2 linked regions of the Exiguobacterium sibiricum 7-3 genome follow. The protein of the gene in region 1 interacts with the protein of each later gene in a pairwise test. Links are inferred from orthologs where the notes say so. Each region holds a gene or a part of one and is shown on either strand. Other genes may lie near its edges. The genes, in order: ileS and rbsB.

Region 1 (17,753 bases):
TCTAGCGGCCGATCAACAAATCGCTTCGACAGTAACGCGTGAGATGGAAGAAGCTGTTGTCACAGCATTTGATGTTTCGAAGCCTGGCGATATCATTTTACTTTCTCCGGCATCAGCCAGTTGGGATCAGTACAAGACCTATGAAGAGCGTGGCGAACATTTCATCCGTTCTGTCCAGAAAATAGGAGGGATGTCAAAATGAGAATCGTAGTTTCAGGTGGAGGAACAGGCGGACATATTTATCCCGCATTGGCCATGATCCGAGAAATTGAACGTCGTACGGCATGTGAAGTGTTATACATCGGTACTGAGAATGGACTCGAAGCGGACATCGTCCGCCGGGCAGGCATTCCGTTTGAATCAATTAAAATTTCAGGACTACGCCGTTCCTTGTCGTTTGAGAACGTCAAGACCGGTTTCCGTTTCATGAAAAGTGTTGTCCGCGTCCGAAAACTTCTGCGGGACTTCCAACCGGATATCGTTGTCGGAACAGGTGGTTTTGTCTGCGGTCCCGTCCTATACACGGCAGCGAAGATGGGGTATAAGACGCTTGTCCATGAACAAAACAGCTTACCTGGAATCACCAATAAATTCTTGGCGCGGTATGTTGACCGGGTGGCTCTGTCCTTTAAAGGCTCTGGTCACCATTTCGGTAAAAACGAAGGAAAAACGATTCTAATCGGAAATCCCCGGGCTTCGGAGGTTGCGATGTTGCAAATCGATCCGATCGAAGAAAAACAAAAATATGGTTTTGAACAAGAACGTCCTCTGATTGTCGTGTACGGCGGTAGCCGAGGTGCGCCGGCCATCAATAAAGCGGTCGTCGAAATGATTCCTAAGTTATCAACAACTGACTGGTCGTTGTTGTTCGTCACAGGACAGGTTCACTACGAAGACATTCAGACTCAGTTAGGAACATTACCGGACCGGATTCAATTACGTCCGTTCATTTACGATCTGCCGTTGATTTTAAAAGCGAGTCAACTGGTCATCTCGCGTTCCGGAGCAAGTACATTAGCAGAATTGACGACACTTGGTTTACCGAGCATTTTGATTCCGAGTCCTTACGTGACGGAAAACCATCAGGAAGTGAACGCGTCATCACTTGTCGAGACAGGAGCAAGTCTTTTGATTCGCGAATCCGAATTGACGGGAGACCGGTTATTCGATGCTTGTACGAAGGCGATTGCCAATCAAGCCAGCATGTCAAAAGCATCGCTCGCACTCGGCATGCCAAATGCGGCAAGTGATTTAGTCGATGAATTATTACGGTTGATTCAGCAAAAAAACTAAAGCATTGCAGGAATAGACCGATAAGGTACTGAAATTAAACATAATGGAGGGAGAGGCTTACGTGAAGGAACAACAACCGGCAAGCCAGCCGAAGATGGATACGACTGTCCGCAGCTTAGAAGATAAAATTCCATATGTCCGTGAGCAGCGTCGGAAAAAGGCGAACCGGCGTTTAATCTATGTCCTCATCCTGATCGGTCTATTGATTGGTGTCGTCTTCTATCTTCAATCGAGTTTCTCGCGTGTCGCGACGTTTGACGTCACAGGCACCGTGAACGTCAAGAAGGAAGACATCATTCAAGCATCACGTATTAAGGTGAAGGAGACACATGCTTTCAATGTGTCGGAAGAAGCCGTGTTGGAACGGATTGAAGATGTCCCAGGTATTCGCGAAGCGACGATGAAAAAAACATTTTTACATCATTATGAAGTTGACGTCGTCGAAGAAAAAGAGATTGCGTATGCCAAAGATAAACCGGGCGCCCGGATTGTCTTAGCGGACGGGACGATTATTCCCGGAAAGTCGAAGGAAGAATTGTTTGATGCACCGATTCTAACAGGATTTACGGATCAATCCTTGCGACGTCTGACAAAGGAACTTGTCAAAATCGAGCCGAAAGTCCGGAGCCGGATTTCGGAAATCGTAGCCAATGATCAGACCGACAAGGGTGGATTAAAGTTATTCATGACCGACGGAAATACCGTCTTATTGAGTACATCGGCTTTTTCTAACTCGTTGAATGAATATGTCAAGGTCATTTCTGCTTTGCCAAAAGGAAAAACAGGAACGATCACCATTGATGGAGGAATCTATTTCAAACCATATAAAGGTAAAAAATAGAAAATAACACCACGGATTTGATGGGTTTGACAAACGTTTGTTTTCATTAGTAAGAAAGCGGAGACATCGTCATCAAATCGTAATCTATTAGATGGGTAAGTTAGACAATAACTTCTTTTCGTGAGGTTTTTTATAGTGTAGACTTAAACGAGAAGAAGATTGTCTCGATTCCTGTAAATATAAACAGGGACGATAGGATTAGTATTATGAAAGTGGAGGTGTCACTCCCATGGAAACGAAAGGTACGATTGCCGCACTAGATATTGGGACATCGGAAGTGAAACTCATCGTCGGTGAACTTCTAGGCGGAACACTGAATGTCTTAGCGGAAGGGTCTGCACCATCTGCAGGCGTCAAGCGAGGTGTCATCGTCGACATCGATCAAACAGTAAATGCCATTAAACAAGCGGTTGCAGAAGTGGAGCGCACACTCGGCGAACCAATTGGTGAAGTATATGTAGCAATTTCCGGTGAACACATCCAAGTCAAGGATTGCCAAGGGATGACATCAATCAAAGGGGAAGACAACGAAATCACAGATGACGACGTGAAAGATGTTCTTCACTCAGCCATGGTGATGCGGATTCCAAACGAATTGAGTGTTGTCGATGTGTTACCTAAAACGTTTACTGTCGATCAGCAGACGGAGATCACGGATCCACGTGGCATGATCGGTTATCGTTTAGAAGTGACAGGGAAGCTGATTATCGGAGCGAAGACGATTCTACATAGCATCAAACGTTCCATCGAACGAGCTGGTTTAGAACTTGCGGGGTATGTGCTGGAAAGCTTAGCCGTCTCACGAATCGCAGCTTCGATTGATGAATTAGAACTGGGTGTCGGGATCGTTGATATCGGACATGAAACGACCACTCTTTCAATTTACGAAAAAAACGATCTAGTTTACTCAACGACACTTGCGTACGGTGGAGATCATCTGACACGCGATTTGACGTATAAAATGAATTGTAAATATCAAGATGCGAAACTAGCCAAAGAAGAATATGGCGTCGCGTTGGAAGCTTTAGGTGATCCAGAAGAAAAAGTCTCATACGTGACAATCAACGGGGAACACCGTTTCGAACCACAGACGGAGATTGGCTTTGTCCTTGAAGCCCGTCTGGAAGAGATTTTCGAAATGATTCAGAAGCGGATGACACAAGCTGGGTATGCACAAATGAACAGCGGAATCATTCTTTGTGGTGGTAGTTCTTCCTTACCAGGAATTGACCAGCTCGGTAAGCGAATCTTTAAGCAAAGCGTGAACGTGTATCAACCAGCCAGCTTAGGGATTCGTCATCCGAAGTATGCTGTCGCTGCTGGGATGTTACGATATGTTCTATCACGCAGTGCCGTTTCGAAGTCAGGGTTTGACCGTGCGGACGAAAAGGGAATAGCCGCACAAGGCCGTGAGCAAGAGGAATTACTTGCACATCCTTCCCAACCTTCAGTACGCGAAGAGCGACCACAGAAGGAACAGCCTCCAAAAGAGCGAAAGTCATTCAGTAGTTTCTTTGAGAAATTTTTCGGCTAAATAAAAAATTATCAGTAAAAAAAATAGGGGGCCCCTTTTATGTTGCATTTTGATGAAATGATGGACCAAGTAGCTAAAATCAAAGTCATCGGAGTAGGTGGCGGTGGATCAAACGCTGTCAACCGAATGATTGAACATGGTGTCCAAGGCGTAGAATTCATCGCTGTCAATACGGATGCACAAGCATTAAACATGTCACAGGCAGATGTAAAACTTCAACTCGGAGCAAAATTAACACGTGGTCTTGGTGCCGGAGCAAATCCGGAAATCGGTAAAAAAGCTGCCGAAGAAAGCCGCGAACAGTTGACAGAAATTTTGTCTGGTGCCGATATGGTTTTCGTAACAGCAGGAATGGGTGGAGGTACCGGAACAGGTGCTGCACCGGTCATCGCAGAAATTTCTAAAGAAATCGGTGCATTGACAGTAGGTGTCGTGACAAAACCTTTCATGTTCGAAGGCCGTAAACGGATGCAACATGCTGTTTCAGGCGTGCAGAACTTTAAAGAAAAAGTCGATACACTCATCGTCATCCCGAATGATAAATTGCTTGAAATCGTCGATCGTAACACGCCGATGCTTGAAGCATTCAAAGAAGCCGATAACGTTCTTCGTCAAGGTGTACAAGGGATTACGGACTTAATCGCCGTTCCTGGTCTCATCAACTTGGACTTCGCGGATGTTAAAACGATCATGACGGAAAAAGGTTCAGCATTGATGGGTGTTGGTGTCGCAACCGGCGAACACCGTGCAACGGAAGCTGCGAAAAAAGCGATTTCGAGTCCATTGCTTGAAACATCGATCGAAGGGGCAAAAGGCGTCTTGATGAACATCACCGGTAGTGCAAACTTGAGCCTTTATGAAGTAACGGAAGCAGCTCAAATCGTCCAAAGCGCTGCGGATGAGGAAGTCAACTTGATCTTCGGATCAGTCATCAATGACAACCTGGAAGACGAAATCATTGTTACGGTCATCGCAACGGAATTCGAAAACGAACCACTCGATTTTGAAATCCCATCAGCACAAGAGATGATGAAAAACTTGCTCAAGAAAAAGCAAGCAGCGCCATCACCGGTAGCTGAAGAACCTAAACCGCAAGTCGAAGAGACACCTATTAGCTCGAACCAAGAATCAGCAAAAGGGTCAGATGTCGAAGAGACGATGGATATTCCTTCTTTCCTTCGCCGGAATAATCGTTAATCCGATATTCCAGGGACACGACTGCTAGATCAAGAGGTGTCGCGTAAGCGACACCTCTTTTTTTAAAAAAGGATGGGATGAGATGTTTGGTCAATGGATAAAATGGGATACGCCGACAGGAACTGTTCGTGCAGCGTTTACGACAAAGTTCTCAGCACCTCATGGCAAGGGTAACTTAGGACTGCACGTTAAGGATGATCCGGAAGGCGTCATCAAAAATCGTGAAGTCATCGTCCGACAACTGGAGTTATCTCTTGAAAACTCAGTTTGGGCTGAACAAGTGCACGGCAATCATGTAGAGCAGGTGACGACACTGGAGTCGGGTCGTGGAGCCTCTGATTACGAAACAGCAATCAAGGGAACAGACGGACTGGTGACGACAGATTCAAATGTTTTATTGATGATGCTGTTTGCTGACTGTGTGCCGCTCCTTTTCTGTGATCCGCGGACAGGTATCATTGCAAACGTTCACGCCGGTTGGCGCGGAACAGTCGCTAACATCGTAGAAGCCACACTGACAAAGATGGAACAAGCGGGTGCCGACCGTTCTTCGATTCAGATGGTCATCGGTCCGTCGATTCGTGAATGTTGTTATGAAGTCGATGGACCGGTTCTTGAAGCGGTGGATCAACTAGGTCTTGAAGAGTCTCCTTACATCAAGAAAGAAGACGGGAAAGCCATGTTATCCCTTCAAAAAACGAATGCCATGTTAGCCGAGCGTAGTGGTGTCGGCGATGTGCTCGATACAGGAATCTGTACGAACTGCCAGGCGGAAGACTATTTCTCATATCGTCATGGAGACCATGGTGGACGGTTTGCCAGTTTGATTGTAAAGGAGTCTCTCGATGTCAATTTCTGAAAATGTACAACATGTCCGACAAAACATGAAACAGGCGTATGAAAAGACCGATCAAAAAAAGCAGGTACAATTGATTGGCGTGACGAAATCAGTGTCAAGTGAAGTGGCAGCGGAGCTGCTTGAAGCGGGTATAACGGCACTTGGTGAGAATCGTCCGGAAGGGCTGACCGACAAACAAACGGTCTTAGGGCGTGAGGCATGTGAATGGCATTTCATCGGAACGTTGCAGACTCGTAAAGTCCGACAAATCATTGATCGGATTGATGTGTTACATTCCTTGGACCGGTTACATTTGGCGGAAGAAATCAATAAACGTGCGAAACGGCCAGTCGATTGTTTTATTCAAGTCAATGTCTCCGGTGAAGAATCAAAGCAAGGAATTGATCCGGGAGATGTCCATTCATTTTTACATGAAGTGGGGCAATATCCGATGGTCCGTGTGATCGGGTTGATGACGATGGCTCCGTTGACGGAGGACGAGCAACTGCTCCGTTCGGTCTTTCACTCGCTTCGTGTGCTGCGGGATGAAGTGGCGGCCCGCCATTTACCGCACGCACCGTGTACGGAGTTATCAATGGGCATGTCATCAGACTATCAGATTGCCATTGAAGAAGGTGCGACATATGTCCGAATCGGAACAACTTTAGTCCAATCATAAATGGTCTAGATATACGGAAGGAGAATCGATATGGGATTCAAATCAAAAATGCAAAATCTATTTCTCGGTAACACAGACGATTTAGATGAACTCGAATATGAAAATGATGCTACAATAAATAAAGGTAGAGGTGCATCACAGCAAGAATATGATGAGTATTACGAGGAATCTACCCCGAGTGTTACTCAAAAGGAGGACCATGTGAGACAATCGAACATCGTACCCATTCATACAAAAAAGACAAAATCACAAGTCATTCTCAGTGAGCCGCGTGTGTTTAACGAAGCACAGGAAATTGGCGAACACCTTCGTCAAAATCGGGCTGTCATCGTGAACATGCAACGGATGTCTAAAGATCAATCGCGCCAAATGATCAATTTCTTATCAGGTGTCGTGTTTGCTCTTGATGGAACGATTACGACAATCAGTCAAAACACACTCCTCTGTGTACCGAACAACGTCGAGCTGGCTGGAAGTATTTCAAATCTGCTCGGTGAAGATGATATCAACCATAAGGGGTGGTAAGCATGGATTCGCAAGTCATGTACGCAATCGGTCGTACACTCAGCACGTTACTTCAATACTACAGCTACGTCATGATTGCCTATATTTTATTATCGTGGTTCCCGAATGCACGTGAATCACGATTCGGTCAAGTTCTAGCGATGTTAGTCGAACCTTTCCTCGCACCATTCCGACGGATTATCCCGCCCATCGGAGGTATGCTTGACATTTCACCTATCGTTGCCTTTCTTGTGCTTAATCTCGCACAGTCAGGTATCAGAGCGATCTTCTTGTAATGAGTGTCTATGATCATTATCGCGGACATGAGCGGGAGTTTGTCGATCTCGTCTTGAATTGGATCGACCATGTCGAAGCGACCTATACGTTTAAAGTGACAGATTTTCTGGATCCGCGCGAACAACAGATTACCCGAGAACTCGTCGGAACAAAATGCGCCCTCTTTTTTGAGGGCGGTTTTGAAGGCGCCGAACGACAGCGTGCGCTTATTGCCCCTGATTATTACGATCTTGATGCCAACGATTTTGATATTGCCATTTATCGTATCCATTATCCCACTAAATTCGTGGAGCTCTCGCATCGCCAGGTGACAGGCACATTGCTGAATGTCGGATTAAAGCGCGGGAAATTCGGTGACGTCGTCATCCAGGATCAACTCGTTCAATTTGCCGTTGCGAAAGAAGTAGCTTCTTATATCGAAGCAAATGTCGATCGTGCGGGAAAAACAAAGATTCGGTTGTCGCTCGTGGATTCAGAAGAACAGTTGAAGATTAAGGATCAAGAATGGCAAGAAGAACTGGGCTTCGTCAGTTCGCTCCGTTTTGATACGGTTGTCAGTGAAATCCTTGGTTTTTCAAGACAAAAAGCGCAAAGCCTGATTAAACAAGGTGAAAGCAAAGTGAATTATAAAATCGTCGAAGATCCAAGTTTTTTATTGGAGGAAGGCGACTTACTCTCACTTCGTGGAACAGGACGTGTCAAGTTGATCGCCGTACTCGGCTCAACAAAACGGGATCGGATTAAATTGCAATACGGTCTGCTAAAAGGATAACCAACAAGCTGAGGGAGGATTTCATCATGCCATTGACGCCACTTGATATTCACAATAAGGAATTTACACGGAAGTTTCGCGGCTATGACGAAGATGAGGTCAATGAATTTCTTGATCAAGTCATCAAAGATTTTGAATTGTTGCTCCGTGAAAACCGTCAACAGCAAGAAGTCATTCAAAATATGCAGTCTCGTGTCGATTACTTCAGCTCGATGGAAGAAACATTAAACAAGTCCATCATTGTGGCACAAGAAGCGGCAGAAGAAGTCAAAGCCAATGCGACGAAAGAAGCGAGCTTGATCGTCAAACAAGCGGAACGAGAAGCTGAACAATTACAAGATGCGGCACAACGTCGAGCACAACGGACCGATTTCGAAGTTGAACAGATGCGTAAAAAAATCGAACTGTACCGGAATCGTTTCAAAGTGTTGATTGATGCACAGATGGAATTGTTGACGAGTCATGACTGGGATGCATTCGACAGTTCGACCCGGGGTGCGCTTGACGAGATTCCTGCAGTTGCGTATAATGACGACGATGTCATATAAGCTAAATCAATGAGAAGGACACGTCTTTTATCAGGATACTGTCAGCGAATCGGGGACTGGTGCGAGCCCGATCAGAGAATGAAAAAAGATATCCCCTTTGAGTGCGGGACTGAATGTTTTCAGTAAGCTCCGCCGTTTCGCCTCCGTTATCGGGCTCTTAAGTGGTAATCTGTTTGTTAGGATTGCTAGTAGGGTGGTACCGCGAGTTCAAGCCAAATTCGTCCCTATCAGGGGATGAGCTTGGCTTTTTTTTGTACGTAAAATACAGACAAGTGAGGGAATGCCAGATGGAATACAAAGATACGTTATTGATGATGAAGACGGAATTTCTAATGCGAGGAAACTTACCGAAACGTGAACCAGATATGCAGGCACGTTGGAACGAGATGAATCTATATGAAGCAGTTCAAGAAAAAAATGCTGGGAAACCGGCATTCATTCTACACGACGGTCCTCCCTATGCAAACGGGGACATCCATATGGGGCACGGATTAAATAAAGTCTTAAAAGACATCGTCGTCCGTTACAAATCAATGAACGGATTCCGTTCTCCGTACGTACCGGGTTGGGACACACACGGACTTCCAATCGAGACGGCTCTTCAAAAAGCGGGTGTCGACCGGAAATCGATGTCGGTCGCAGAATTCCGTGAACTGTGTGCGAAATATGCACTCGAGCAAGTTGATCATCAACGTGAACAATTCAAGCGCCTTGGTGTTCTCGGTGACTATGACAATCCATATATCACGTTGCAACCGGAATTCGAAGCAGCACAAATTCGTTTGTTCGGCGATATGGCCAATAAAGGATATATCTATAAAGGGAAAAAACCGGTATACTGGTCGCCGTCATCGGAATCGGCTCTTGCAGAAGCCGAAATCGAATACCAGGATAAACGTTCTGCTGCCATCTACGTAGCGTTCCAGGTCATGGACGGAAAAAATATCTTGGAGCCGACGGATCATTTCGTCATCTGGACAACAACACCTTGGACAATTCCGGCAAACCTCGGAATCTCAGTCAGTGGCGAGTTGACCTATGCACGGATCGAACACGAAGGAAAAGGCTATATCGTGGCCGAGACACTCGTACCGGAAGTCATCGAGGCATTGGGCTGGGAAGATGCTACGGTGGGTCGTATCTTCAACGGGGCCGACTTTGAGTACATCAAAGCGAAACATCCACTCTATGACCGGGAATCACTTGTCATGCTCGGCGATCACGTCACGGCAGAAGCGACGGGTGTCGTTCATACAGCACCTGGACACGGGGAAGATGACTTCAGAATCGGTCAAGCTTACGGTCTGGATATCCTTTGTCCGGTTGACGACAAAGGGGTCATGACGGCAGAAGCTCCTGGTTTTGAAGGATTATTCTATGAAGATGCCAACAAAGAAATTGGTGTGGCATTGGAAGAAGCCGGTGCTTTATTAAAACTGTCATTCATCAAACACTCGTACCCGCATGACTGGCGGACGAAAAAACCAGTTATCTTCCGGGCGACACCACAGTGGTTCGCTTCGATCAAAGATTTCCGGGCTGAAATCCTCGACGAAATCAAAGAAGTCCAGTGGGTGCCGGAGTGGGGCGAAACACGTCTTCACAACATGTTCAAAGACCGTGGCGACTGGGTCATTTCCCGTCAACGCGCGTGGGGTGTCCCGTTGCCGATCTTCTATGCAGAAGATGGTACGGAAATCGTCACACCGGAAACAATCGACCATATCGCGAATCTGTTCGCTGCACACGGATCAAACGTCTGGTATGAACGGGAAGCCGTTGATTTGTTACCGGAAGGATTCACGCATCCGGCAAGTCCGAACGGGATCTTCAAAAAAGAAACGGATATCATGGATGTCTGGTTCGATTCCGGATCATCACATGCCGGTGTTCTTGCTACACGTCCGGAACTTGAGCGTCCAGCTGACTTGTATCTAGAAGGTTCTGACCAATACCGCGGATGGTTCAATTCGTCCCTTTCGACAGCTGTCGCAACGACAGGGAAAGCACCATACAAAGCCGTCGTCAGTCACGGGTTCGTCCTTGACGGTCAAGGCCGGAAGATGTCGAAATCAATCGGAAATACGATTGCCCCAATCCAAATCATGCAACAGTTCGGAGCGGAAATTCTTCGTCTCTGGGTCGCTTCTGTCGATTATCAATCGGACGTCCGTGCCTCGATGGACAACTTTAAACAAGTATCAGAATCATACCGGAAAATCCGCAATACGGTTCGGTTCTTGCTTGGAAACCTGGATCAGTTTGATCATACAGCGCATCGAGTTGCGTTTGCTGACTTGCCGGAATCGGATCGCTTCATGCGGACGAAACTGGATCAACTCGTTGGCAAAGTAAAAGCAGCGTATGACGCCTATGACTTCATGGCCGTGTACCAGTTATTGCATAACTTCTGTGTCTTGGACTTGTCTTCGTTCTATCTCGATTACACGAAGGATATCTTGTACATCGAAAAAGAAGATGCACCAGCGCGTCGTGCCGTTCAAACGGTCATGTACGATACGGTCGTCACATTGTTACAACTGATGGCACCGGTCTTACCGCATACAGCAGACGAAGCATGGGAATTCGTTCCTGGCGTCGAGACGGCAAGTATCTTCCTGACGGATCTTCCGGAAGCACCGGAAGTAACGGAAGAGGGTCTTACGCTGATTGCGAAATGGAACAGTTTCCTTGTCTTCCGTGATGATGTCTTGAAAGCACTGGAAGAAGCACGTGCTGAGAAACTTGTCGGGAAAACGCTGGAAGCGAAATTAGAATTGGCACCAAATGACGAAACGAAAGCATTGCTTGCGACAATCGATCATCTTGAGCAGTTGTTGCAGGTTTCACAGATTGAGTTCGTCGCTTCGGCGGAGAAATCATATGGGACGACAGGTATCACCGTTCTCAAAGCAGACGGCGAAAAATGTGAACGCTGTTGGACATATTCGACTGAGCTTGGACAAGATCCGGCTCATCCGACACTTTGCCCACGTTGTACTGAAGTCGTCAATTCTTTATAATGAATCAGGGAGGGGCAGCTACGGCGACTTCGTAGCGGTCCCTCATTATTTTTGGATGTGGAGGAAAAAAGAATGTGGCTTTACTTAGCGATTGCTGCTGTACTCGTCGGAGTGGATCAATTGACGAAATGGATCGTCGTCCAACAGATGACGATTGGTCAAGCGATTGAGATCATTCCCAATTTCTTTTATTTAAATTCATACCGGAATCGTGGCGCTGCCTGGGGGATGCTTGAAGGGAAGTTTGGATTTTTCTTCGTCATCACGCTGGTCGTCGTCATTGGGCTGATTTATTTTCTTTACAAAGAAGGCACAAAAAACAAAGTATTTGCTTGGAGCGTCGCCTTATTACTCGGCGGAGCGGTCGGGAATTTCATCGACCGGATGGCACGTGGAGAAGTCGTCGACTTTTTTCATTTTTATCCGTTCGGGTATAATTTCCCGATATTTAATGTGGCAGACGTCAGTTTGACGTTTGGGGTTATTCTGATGCTGATCAGCGTCATGTTTGAAGAGCGTTTGACTAAGAAGGGAACGATTGATTAAATGAATGAACAAAATGAATGGGCTGTTAAAGCCAATGGTGCTACCGGTCGAATTGATAAATGGTTAGCAGAACAACAAGATTGGTCACGGTCACAAGTCCAGGATTGGTTAAAAGCCGGTCATGTCGAAGTCGACGGACGAATCGTCAAACCGAACTATAAGATGTCCGGCACGGAAGAAATCCTTGTCCGGATTCCAGAAGCAGTCGAGCTTGAAGTTTTACCGGAAGATATCCCGCTGGATGTCGTGTATGAAGACAGTGACGTCATTGTCATCAATAAACCTAAAGGTATGGTCGTGCATCCGGCAGCGGGTCACGTATCCGGAACACTCGTCAATGCGTTGCTCCATCACTGCCAGGATTTGTCCGGCATTAATGGCGTCAAACGTCCGGGAATTGTCCACCGAATCGATAAAGACACATCAGGTCTCTTGATGGTCGCTAAAAATGATTTGGCCCATGAATCACTGGCACAGCAATTGAAAGACAAGACGACAGAGCGTCTGTACATCGCGCTTGTCCACGGCGAGATTCCGCATGAACTGGGAACAATTGAAGCACCGGTTGGCCGTGACAAAAATGACCGTCAACGGATGACTGTGACGGATAAAAACTCGAAAGCGGCTGTGACGCATTTCCGTGTCCTTGACCGTTACGAAGGGTTCACTGTCGTTGAATGTAAGCTCGAGACAGGACGGACGCACCAAATTCGTGTCCACATGCGTTACATCGGTTTCCCGCTTGCCGGAGATCCGAAATACGGACCACGGAAAACGATGAAAATGAACGGTCAAGCGCTTCATGCTGCTGTTCTTGGATTCAAGCATCCGCGGACTGGTGAGATGTTACATTTCGAGGCACCGTTGCCGGAAGAGATGACGTTCGAGATTAGTCAGTTGAAAAAACTTGAATTAGAGTCTTGACGTTTTTCTAATAAAACGGTAGAGTATCACCTAGAGAGCGATGCGAGACATCTGCCTCAAACAACCGGTCGTCCGCGTTGACGATCCTACCCATAGTACACCTTTAAACGAGTCCGGAGAGGCTACGAAAGGGAGACATTTCATTTGTGTAGATACGTGTAGCGTGAGCTGCCCACACTTATTGTCTTCAACAACCTCCTGCGACTTTACGCAGGAGGTTTTTTTTGCAGAAAGGAGCAAGTGATGAAACCATCCGTCATTTTAGATGAAGCAGCAATCAGTCGGGCGCTGACACGCATCGCCCATGAAATCATCGAACGTAACAAAGGAATTGATCAACTGATGATCGTCGGCATCAAGACACGCGGGGAGACACTCGCCCGCCGTCTGGCCCGCCGGATTGAGGAGATTGAAGGTAAGCCGGTCCTGCTCGGTGTCGTTGACATCTCAATGTACCGCGATGACTTATCGAAAAAAAGTCTCGAGCCGGAAATCAAAGGTACGGACATGCCGGAGACGGTGACAGGAAAAATCATCGTCCTGGTGGATGATGTCCTATACACCGGACGCACCGTCCGTGCCGCAATGGATGCACTCGTTGATCACGGTCGTCCGAGTATGATTCAACTTGCTGTCCTCGTCGACCGGGGACACCGGGAACTTCCGATTCGACCAGATTTCATCGGCAAGAATGTCCCGACATCACGTGAAGAACAAGTTGTCGTCGCCTTATCTGAAGTCGATGACGCCGATCAAGTATTTATCAAACGTTAAACACAAATACCTTTAACGTGGTCCAGAGAGACCAGAAAGGGAGTTATCCTTATGAAAACCCACACAGCGATTCTTGATGTACAAGAACGGCCAAAACACCCCCTCCAGTGGCTGATGCTCAGCCTTCAACATGTCTTCGCGATGTTTGGCGCGACGGTCCTTGTTCCGTTATTGACGGGATTAAACACATCCGTTGCCCTCGTCGCAAGCGGAGTCGGCACTTTGATTTTCCTCGCCGTCACACGCTTTAAAGTCCCGACGTACTTAGGTTCAAGTTTTGCTTATATCGTTCCGATCATTGCCGTCAGTGAACGCTGGGGAGTGGAAGATGCGCTTGTCGGCGGAATGGTCGCAGGGCTGGTCTACGGAATCGTTTCTCTCGTCATCACGTATACTGGTGTCGGTTGGCTGATGAAACTCTTGCCACCGGTCGTCATCGGACCTGTCATCATGGTCATCGGATTATCGCTTGCTCCAACGGCCGTCAACATGGCGATGAACGGGGCGGATGGGAAGTACAGCGGTACATTCCTACTTGTCGCCTTGACGACACTTGCTGTGACCTTGCTTGCGATGACGTACTTCAAAGGGATGTGGAGTACAGTGCCGATCCTGTTCGGTATTCTGACGGGATATCTTGTCGCCGTCGCTGCGGGAATCGTCGACTTCACGTCACTGAAACAAGCGAGCTTTTTCCAAATTCCGAACTTTACGGTACCATTCCTAGATTACTCACCAACTTTGAACTGGGCCGCACTTGCGCTCATCGTCCCAGTCACACTGGTCACATTGACAGAACACATCGGAGAACAAAAAGTGACATCACGGATTATCGGGCGCGAGACGCTTCTTGATCCGGGGATGCACCGGACGGTTCTCGGAGACGGATTGGCGAAGACGATTGCCTCAATGCTCGGCGGTCCACCGGTGACGACGTACGGTGAAAACAACGGCGTCATGGCCATTACCCGTGTATACAGTGTGTTTGTCCTCGGAGGCGCAGCCGTTCTTGCCATCAGCTTCGGATTCCTCGGCTATGTCGAAGGGTTCATCAAAACGATTCCGACACCTGTCATGGGTGGCATCAGTATCCTGCTGTTCGGCGTCATCGCTTCGAACGGTCTGCGGACACTCGTTGAAAGTAAAGTTGATCTTGCAGATAAACGCAACCTGACAATCACTGCTGTCATCCTCGTCATCGGAATCGGCGGAGCTGCCTTGAAAATCGGCAACTTCTCGCTCGAAGGCATGGCATTAGCAACGATTTTGGGTGTCCTCCTGAATCTGGTCTTGCCAAAAACGAGTATCGAAGTCGCAGAACACGAACAAGAAACACCACAACCGAAACGAGCAGCTAACGACTTTTAAGACGTTCCAGAGAGAACGATAAAGTGGAGGCCCTTCAGAAACAGATGGCGACATCTGTCTTCTTCAGCGCACCTTCACATCAGAAGGTGCGCTTTTTTGCGGCCCAAAGGAGAGGAAAACATGCAGACACGACAACGGATTGGCCATTTTACGAGTCTTGACGAGCTATCGACAAATGAAATCGAACGATTGATAAAGCGGGGACTGCAACTGAAACAAGGCGCACCCGTCCAACCGCTGCCGACGAAAACCGTCGCTAATTTGTTTTTCGAACATTCGACACGGACTAAATGTTCGTTTGACATGGCAGAATATCATCTCGGACTTCACGTCCTGCCGTTTGAGACAGCAACCTCATCCGTTCAAAAAGGTGAAACGTTACTCGATACATGTAAGACGTTACAGGCAATCGGAGTCGATGCACTCGTCATCCGTCATGGAGATACCGGTTATTACGAACAGTTACAACAGCAGTTGTCGATTCCGATCATCAACGCCGGGGACGGTAGCGGACAGCATCCCTCACAGTCATTACTGGATTTGATGACGATGTACGAGGAGTATGGTCATGTCAGCGGAAAAACGATTGTCATCTGTGGTGATCTCCGGCATAGCCGGGTCGCACGGTCCAATGCGCAAGTCTTACAACGTTTAGGAGCGACCGTCATCGGTTCCGGACCAAGGGAATGGTTTGATGAGACGATGGGAATCACTTACCGGGAGATGGATGAGGCAGTGGCAACCAGTGACATCATCATGCTGCTTCGGGTCCAACATGAACGGCACGTGGATAAGCATTCGTTTGCAGCAGACGAGTATCACGAACGGTACGGGTTGACGGAGGAACGAATGAAATGGATTCGACCGGACGCAATTGTGTTACATCCCGCACCGGTCAACCGGGGCGTCGAAATTGCCGAAGAACTGGTCGAACATCCGCAATCGCGTATCTTTGATCAGATGACAAACGGTGTGTTTGCACGGATGGCGATTTTAGAACGGGCTTTTGAGACCTCAACGACAAAGGAGACGAGATAAGATGGCAATTCGAATTGATCATGCAACATGGTATAAAAATGGGGAACGGCAAGAGTCGAGTATTCGCATCGAAGAGGGTGTCTTTACGGAGCTCGATGCGACACCAATCGAGACGGATCAAGTGATTAATGCCAAAGGTTACACTGTTGCACCGGGTTTTGTGGATATTCACGTTCATTTACGCGAACCGGGCGGCGAACATAAAGAGACGATTGCAACAGGAACGGCAGCAGCGGCAGCAGGCGGATTTACGACGATTTGTCCGATGCCGAATACGCGTCCGGTTCCGGATGACCGAGAGACGCTTGACGCCCTCTTTAAAAAGATTGAAGAGACGGCATCTGTCCGTGTTTTCCCTTATGCGGCGATTTCAAAAAATCAGCTAGGGCAGGAACTCGTCGCATTTGAACAACTGACCGATGCCTTTGCTTTTACGGATGACGGAGTTGGTGTCCAAAGTGCCGCTGTCATGCGGGAAGCGATGACATGCGCCGCCGCCGTCAATAAAAGTATCATCGCCCATTGTGAAGATGATTCGCTTAAGGCAGGTTGTGTCCATGAAGGGACATACAGCCGACGAGAAGGATTACAAGGGATTCCGTCACTGGCAGAAAGTATTCATATCGCCCGGGATGTCTTGATTGCGGAAGCGACCGGATGTCATTATCATGTCTGTCATGTCTCGACGAAGGAGTCCGTCCGGGTAATCCGGGATGCAAAACGGGCAGGTATTCGGGTAACGGCGGAAGTCACGCCACATCATCTTGTGTTGACGGAGGACGATATCATGGGACGCGATCCAAACTTCAAGATGAACCCCCCACTTCGGAGCGAAGCGGATCGCCAAGCGTTGCTTGAAGGTCTGCTGGACGGAACGATTGATTGTATCGCAACCGACCATGCCCCGCATGCAGCAGAGGAAAAAGCACTCGGGATTGAGCGTGCACCGTTCGGGATTACAGGATTTGAGACGGCATTTCCTTTGCTGTATACGAAATTGGTTGAACCGGGCATCTTCACGCTTGACCAGTTACTGGATTGGATGTCGCGTAAACCCGCTGACTTGTTTGACTTACCATTTGGACGAATCGAAGTCGGAGCACCTGCCGATTTAGTCTTACTCGATTTAGAAACAGTTCGGACGGTCGAACCGGATCAGTTTCTGTCGAAAGGAAAAAATACACCGTTTCGTGGTGAACAGTTGACGGGTTATCCGGTATTGACGCTCGTCGGTGGAGAAATTGTATTTAAGGGGGAAATGACACATGTCTAAACGGACGTTGATTTTAGAGGATGGAATGGTTTTTGAAGGAGAAGCGTTTGGTTCGAGCGAGGTGACAATGGGGGAGGTGGTCTTCCAAACAGGCATGACCGGGTATCAAGAGATGTTATCCGATCCTTCCTACTGTGATCAAATGATTGTCTTAACCAATCCATTGATCGGCAACTACGGCATGAACCGCGATGACTATGAAACGACCCGTCCGCTTGCGAAAGCACTGATCGTCCGGGAAGTCTGTCATACCCCATCGAACTTCCGCTCCCAGACGTCTCTTGCAACGGCTCTAGAAGAATTC
Region 2 (5,105 bases), 420 kb from region 1 along the record:
ATCCCAATAAATTGATCGTGACGGAAGGCAGCCGGGGCGCCCGCTTTTATGACGGAGACGCGATTGTGACGGTTCCAGCCATCAAGACGGACGTCGTCGATACGACAGGTGCCGGTGATACCTTCAACGGAGCACTTGCTGTCAGCTTGACGGAAGGAACGTCATTGACGGAAGCGATTCGGTTTGCGAACAAGGCAGCCGGTATGTCCGTCCGGGCACTCGGAGCACAAGGCGGAATGCCGACGCGCGAACAGATGGAGGTCGAAGCATGAAACGACACGGGATTTTAAACAGTCATATCAGTAAAGTCTTAACGGATCTTGGTCATACGGACATGGTCGTCATCGCTGACTGCGGTCTGCCGATTCCGGCAGGCGTAGAGCGGATCGATTTGGCACTTGAACTCGGGACACCATCGTTCGTTGATGTCGTCCGGATCGTCGCAGACGACATGGCGGTTGAACAGGTGACACTGGCATCGGAAATCAAAGAGGCCAATCCGGTTGCGCTCGAGGCTGTGACGAAGCTTGACGTACCGCAAGATTATGTGTCGCACGAAGCATTCAAAGAATTGACGAAGCAGGCGAAAGTCATCATCCGGACGGGTGAAGCGACACCGTATGCGAACGTCATCTTACACGCCGGCGTCATTTTTTAAGGGGAGGAAGTACGATGCAAATTGAGATGACAGGTATCACAAAAGCGTTTGGTCCCGTTCCCGTCTTGAAGGGAGTCGACTTCACTCTCGCGACCGGTGAGATTCATGCCTTGATGGGAGAGAACGGTGCCGGAAAATCGACACTGATGAAAATTCTGACCGGTGTCCATAAAGCCGATCAAGGAACGATTTTAGTCGACGGAGTCGAACAGCAGTATAAAAATCCGAAACTGGCGGAAGAAGCGGGGATTGCCTTCATCCACCAGGAACTGAACATCTTACCGGACTTAACGGTCACGGAAAATCTGTTTCTCGGACGGGAACTGAAATCCCGCTTCGGTGTTTTGAAGCAGGCGGAAATGAAACGGCTTGCCGAACGCGAACTGGCAGAATTGAACGTCTTCATGGACGTCAATCAGCTCGCCCGGACGTTATCGGTCGGACAACAGCAGATGATTGAGATCGCGAAAGCGTTGATGACGGATGCGAAGGTCATCATCATGGATGAGCCGACGGCCGCTTTGACGGAACGCGAAATCCGCGCCTTGTTCAGTGTCGCGACGGCATTGCGGGGTCAAGGAGTCTCGATCGTCTATATCTCACACCGAATGGAAGAAATTTTTGAGCTGTGTGACCGGATCACGGTGTTACGGGACGGTGTCTCTGTCTCGACCCACCGGATTGCCGACACTTCGTTTGAACAGATCGTCCGCGAAATGGTCGGACGCGAGATGGGCGAACGCTATCCGGAGCGTCAAGTGACACTCGGTCAGACGGTCCTCGAAGTCACCGGGGCAACCGGCAAACGGTTTGAAGATGTCTCGTTCTCGGTCCGTACCGGTGAAATCGTCGGATTTTCCGGCTTGATGGGAGCAGGACGAACAGAAGTCATGCGCGGCTTGTTCGGGGTCGACCGGATGAAAGCAGGGACGATCAGCTTAAACGGCAACGTCGTCAAAATCAAATCACCGCATGATGCGATCAAACAGGGACTCGGTTTCTTAACGGAAGACCGAAAAGGCGAAGGATTGTTCCTCGATTTTTCACTCCGGGAAAACATCTCCTTGCCGACAATCCGGTCGTTATCGAAGTCCGGTGTCATCTCCGATCAATCGGAGCGGCAGTTCGCCGAAGGATATCTCAAGTCGTTATCTGTCCGGCACAGCTCGATGGATCAACCGGCGAAGTCTTTATCAGGCGGGAACCAGCAAAAGGTCGTCCTCGCGAAATGGCTCGGAACAAAACCGGATGTCCTGATTCTCGACGAACCGACACGCGGTGTCGACGTCGGGGCGAAAAAAGAGATTTATATGATTATGAACGAACTGGCCGCATCGGGTGTCGCAATCATCATGATCAGTTCTGATCTGCCGGAAATCCTCGGCATGAGCGACCGCGTCTATGTAATGCGTGAAGGGCAAATGAGCGGCATGCTCAATCAAGAAGAGGCAACGCAAGAGAGTATCATGACGCTTGCGACAGGAGGACAATGATATGGAATTGATGCAAGGGAAACTGACAGAAAAGAAACCGAGACGACTCGGGATTGGTCAAAAGCTCGGTCCGCTCGCCGGACTGTTCGCGATCATTCTCGTCGTTTCGATCATGGAACCGGACTTTTTAACGCTTAATAACTTATTTAACATCTTACGCCAAGTTTCGATCAATGCCTTGATTGCTTTCGGGATGACGTTCGTCATCTTAACGGGCGGGATCGACTTATCGGTCGGTTCGATTCTTGCGTTGTCATCCGCGTTCGTCGCCGGTCTGATGACCGACGGAACGTCCGCGATTCTCGCTGTGCTTGCCGGCTTGATCGTCGGGGCAATCATGGGTGCTTTAAACGGAATGGTCATCTCGCTCGGGAAAGTCGCACCGTTCATCGCGACACTCGCAACGATGACGATCTTCCGCGGTCTGACACTCGTCTATACGGACGGGAAGCCGATTACCGGACTCAGCCAAGGTGGCTGGTTTGAATTATTCGGTCGCGGCTACTTCTGGATCTTCCCGGTCCCGGTCGTGACGATGTTGATTGCCTTTGGCGTGCTGTACTTCATCTTGAAGAAAACGACGTTCGGCCGTTACACGTATGCGATTGGTGGAAACGAAGAAGCTGCAAAATTGATGGGGATTCAAGTCAACAAAGTGAAGATTTTGATCTACTCGCTGTCTGGTTTAATGGCAGCACTGGCTGGAATCATCCTGACGTCGCGTCTCAACTCGGCGCAACCAACAGCCGGAACATCGTACGAACTTGATGCGATCGCAGCGGTCGTCCTTGGTGGAACAAGCTTATCTGGTGGACGCGGTTGGATCGTCGGGACGTTGATCGGTGCCTTGATCATCGGGACACTCAACAACGGACTTAACCTGCTTGGTGTCTCCTCGTTCTTCCAGCTCGTCGTCAAAGGGCTCGTCATCCTGTTCGCGGTACTCGCGGACCGGAAACAAACTACGTGATTTACCATCCAAAAGGAGGATATTGATATGAAAAAACTACTCGCACTCGTCATGATGGCTTTAATGGTGTTCGCAGCGGCTTGTTCGACGGAACAACCGGGCAGTGACACGGAAAAAGAGAAGAAAACAAAAGACTTCAAGATTGGTCTGTCGATTTCGACGCTCAACAACCCGTTCTTTGTGTCACTTAAAGAAGGCGCAGAAAAAGAAGCAAAAGCACAAGGCGCAACACTGCAAGTCGCGGATGCACAAGATGATGCGGCCAAACAAGCAAGCGACATCGAAGATATGATTCAAAAGAAAGTCGATCTTATCTTGATCAACCCAACGGATTCAGCAGCAGTCGGTGCGGCAGTTCAAACAGCAAACGATGCTGACATCCCAGTCATCACAGTTGACCGGAATGCAGAAGCCGGCGACGTCATCGCGCACATCGCGTCGGATAACGTAGCAGGTGGGAAACAAGCGGGTGAGTACATGATCGAACTCGTTGGCGACAAAGCGAAAGTCGTTGAACTCGAAGGAATCCCGGGCGCATCTGCAACACGCGACCGCGGCGAAGGCTTCCACGCGGCAGTCGACAGCAAGCTTGACGTCGTCGCTAAACAATCAGCAAACTTCGACCGGGCAAAAGGTCTGTCGGTCATGGAAAACATTCTTCAAAACAACAAAGACATCAAAGCTGTCTTCGCACACAACGATGAAATGGCCCTTGGTGCCGTCGAAGCGTTGAAAGCAGCGGGCATGGAAGACGTAAAAGTCATCGGTTTTGACGCAACAGACGATGCGGTTAAAGCAGTCGAAGACGGTAAGATGGCCGGAACAGTCGCTCAGAAACCGGCTGAAATCGGTAAAACCGGAATCGACACAGCAATCAAACACCTCAAAGGTGAGACAGTCGAGAAGAACATTCCAGTCGAACTCGATCTCATCAAACAATAATTTTCCTCACCAGCCGAGCTGATTTTGTCAGCCGGCTGGTGTTTTTTGGAGGTAAGATGAACTTCGTGAATCTATACCTTGTTCCCGTAGTTGTTTTTCTCTATAATGAAAGAAGCGTATATTACTGAAGGAGGATCATCGATGATCATTCATAACGTGGCTCTTGTCGGCCTCATCGTCGTTTCCGTTCTTCTCATCATCGTCGTTCTCTTGATGTCAGGCCGTACGGCTGGACTCGGAGCATTGACAGGTGGGGCAGAACAATTATTTGGTCGCCAAAAAGCCCGTGGCTTGGATGCGGTCCTAAATCGTGTAGCGTCTATTTTAGGGGCATTATTCTTTATCTTGGCGTTACTCGTCGCTTTTTATAAGTGAGTATTGAAACGACAGCCGTCCGATCGCGCTGTCGTTTTTTCTTATTTTCTCGATTTCTAAATTTTCATTTTGGGGTATAGAGTTAGAGGGGGAATCATTTTATGAAAATCACATTACCAAAACCATTCTTTTTTGAAGGCGGCAACCGGGCAGTTCTGTTGTTGCACGGCTTCACCGGCTCAAGCGCCGATGTCCGGATGCTCGGACGTTACCTGCAAAAACATGGTTATACATCACTGGCACCACAATATAAAGGGCACGCTGCCCCACCCGAAGAGCTGACGAAGACTGGGCCAGCCGACTGGTGGCAGGATGTCCTCGACGGTTACGAAGAGTTAAAAGCCAAAGGATACGACGAGATTGCGGTCTGCGGACTGTCACTCGGCGGTGTCATGTCGCTTCGACTTTCGATGCACCGTCCGGTCAAAGCCGTCATTCCGATGTGTGCGCCGGCTTACATCAAAAGTGAAGACGTCATGTATGCAGGAGTCACGGAGTATGCCAGAGAATTTAAAAAGCGAGAAGGAAAATCGGTCGAGGAAATCGAACAGGAGATGGCTGTGTTCGAACCGATGCCGACCTTAAAGGATCTGCAAGCCTTGCTGAAAGATACACGCGATTCACTCGAAGATGTCTATGCACCGACACTCGTCATCCAAGCCCGCAA

The links.
Region 2: the proteins of ileS (region 1) and rbsB interact in binary tests that used the Escherichia coli proteins (3 or more experiments, as listed by UniProt). The link is inferred for Exiguobacterium sibiricum 7-3 from one-to-one orthologs.

Annotation. Positions count from the first base shown.
Region 1 is NZ_KK211190.1:1,094,978-1,112,730, forward strand. What follows is about bases 8,402-11,726. They hold ileS (isoleucine--tRNA ligase), read left to right. Parts: upstream 8,402-8,790; coding sequence 8,791-11,526; downstream 11,527-11,726. Other genes in these bases: P402_RS0106500 (DivIVA domain-containing protein), read left to right, coding at 8,402-8,503; lspA (signal peptidase II), read left to right, coding at 11,599-11,726. In the rest of the region: murD (UDP-N-acetylmuramoyl-L-alanine--D-glutamate ligase), read left to right, coding at 1-202; murG (undecaprenyldiphospho-muramoylpentapeptide beta-N-acetylglucosaminyltransferase), read left to right, coding at 199-1,293; P402_RS0106460 (cell division protein FtsQ/DivIB), read left to right, coding at 1,355-2,134; cell division protein FtsA, read left to right, coding at 2,364-3,668; cell division protein FtsZ, read left to right, coding at 3,708-4,865; peptidoglycan editing factor PgeF, read left to right, coding at 4,948-5,724; P402_RS0106480 (YggS family pyridoxal phosphate-dependent enzyme), read left to right, coding at 5,711-6,382; P402_RS0106485 (cell division protein SepF), read left to right, coding at 6,584-6,907; P402_RS0106490 (YggT family protein), read left to right, coding at 6,910-7,182; P402_RS0106495 (YlmH family RNA-binding protein), read left to right, coding at 7,182-7,955; more of P402_RS0106500, read left to right, coding at 7,982-8,401; more of lspA, read left to right, coding at 11,727-12,072; P402_RS0106515 (RluA family pseudouridine synthase), read left to right, coding at 12,073-12,996; bifunctional pyr operon transcriptional regulator/uracil phosphoribosyltransferase PyrR, read left to right, coding at 13,240-13,770; P402_RS0106525 (uracil-xanthine permease family protein), read left to right, coding at 13,822-15,138; P402_RS0106530 (aspartate carbamoyltransferase catalytic subunit), read left to right, coding at 15,277-16,176; and 2 more genes. UniProt on the Escherichia coli protein: Catalyzes the attachment of isoleucine to tRNA(Ile). As IleRS can inadvertently accommodate and process structurally similar amino acids such as valine, to avoid such errors it has two additional distinct tRNA(Ile)-dependent editing activities.
Region 2 is NZ_KK211190.1:679,711-684,815, forward strand. Bases 2,213-5,105 are described here. They hold rbsB (ribose ABC transporter substrate-binding protein RbsB), read left to right. Parts: upstream 2,213-3,148; coding sequence 3,149-4,063; downstream 4,064-5,105. Other genes in these bases: P402_RS0104400 (ABC transporter permease subunit), read left to right, coding at 2,213-3,121; secG (preprotein translocase subunit SecG), read left to right, coding at 4,205-4,438; P402_RS0104415 (alpha/beta hydrolase), read left to right, coding at 4,540-5,105. Outside these bases: rbsK (ribokinase), read left to right, coding at 1-272; rbsD (D-ribose pyranase), read left to right, coding at 269-658; P402_RS0104395 (sugar ABC transporter ATP-binding protein), read left to right, coding at 673-2,151; more of P402_RS0104400, read left to right, coding at 2,153-2,212. UniProt on the Escherichia coli protein: Part of the ABC transporter complex RbsABC involved in ribose import. Binds ribose. Also serves as the primary chemoreceptor for chemotaxis.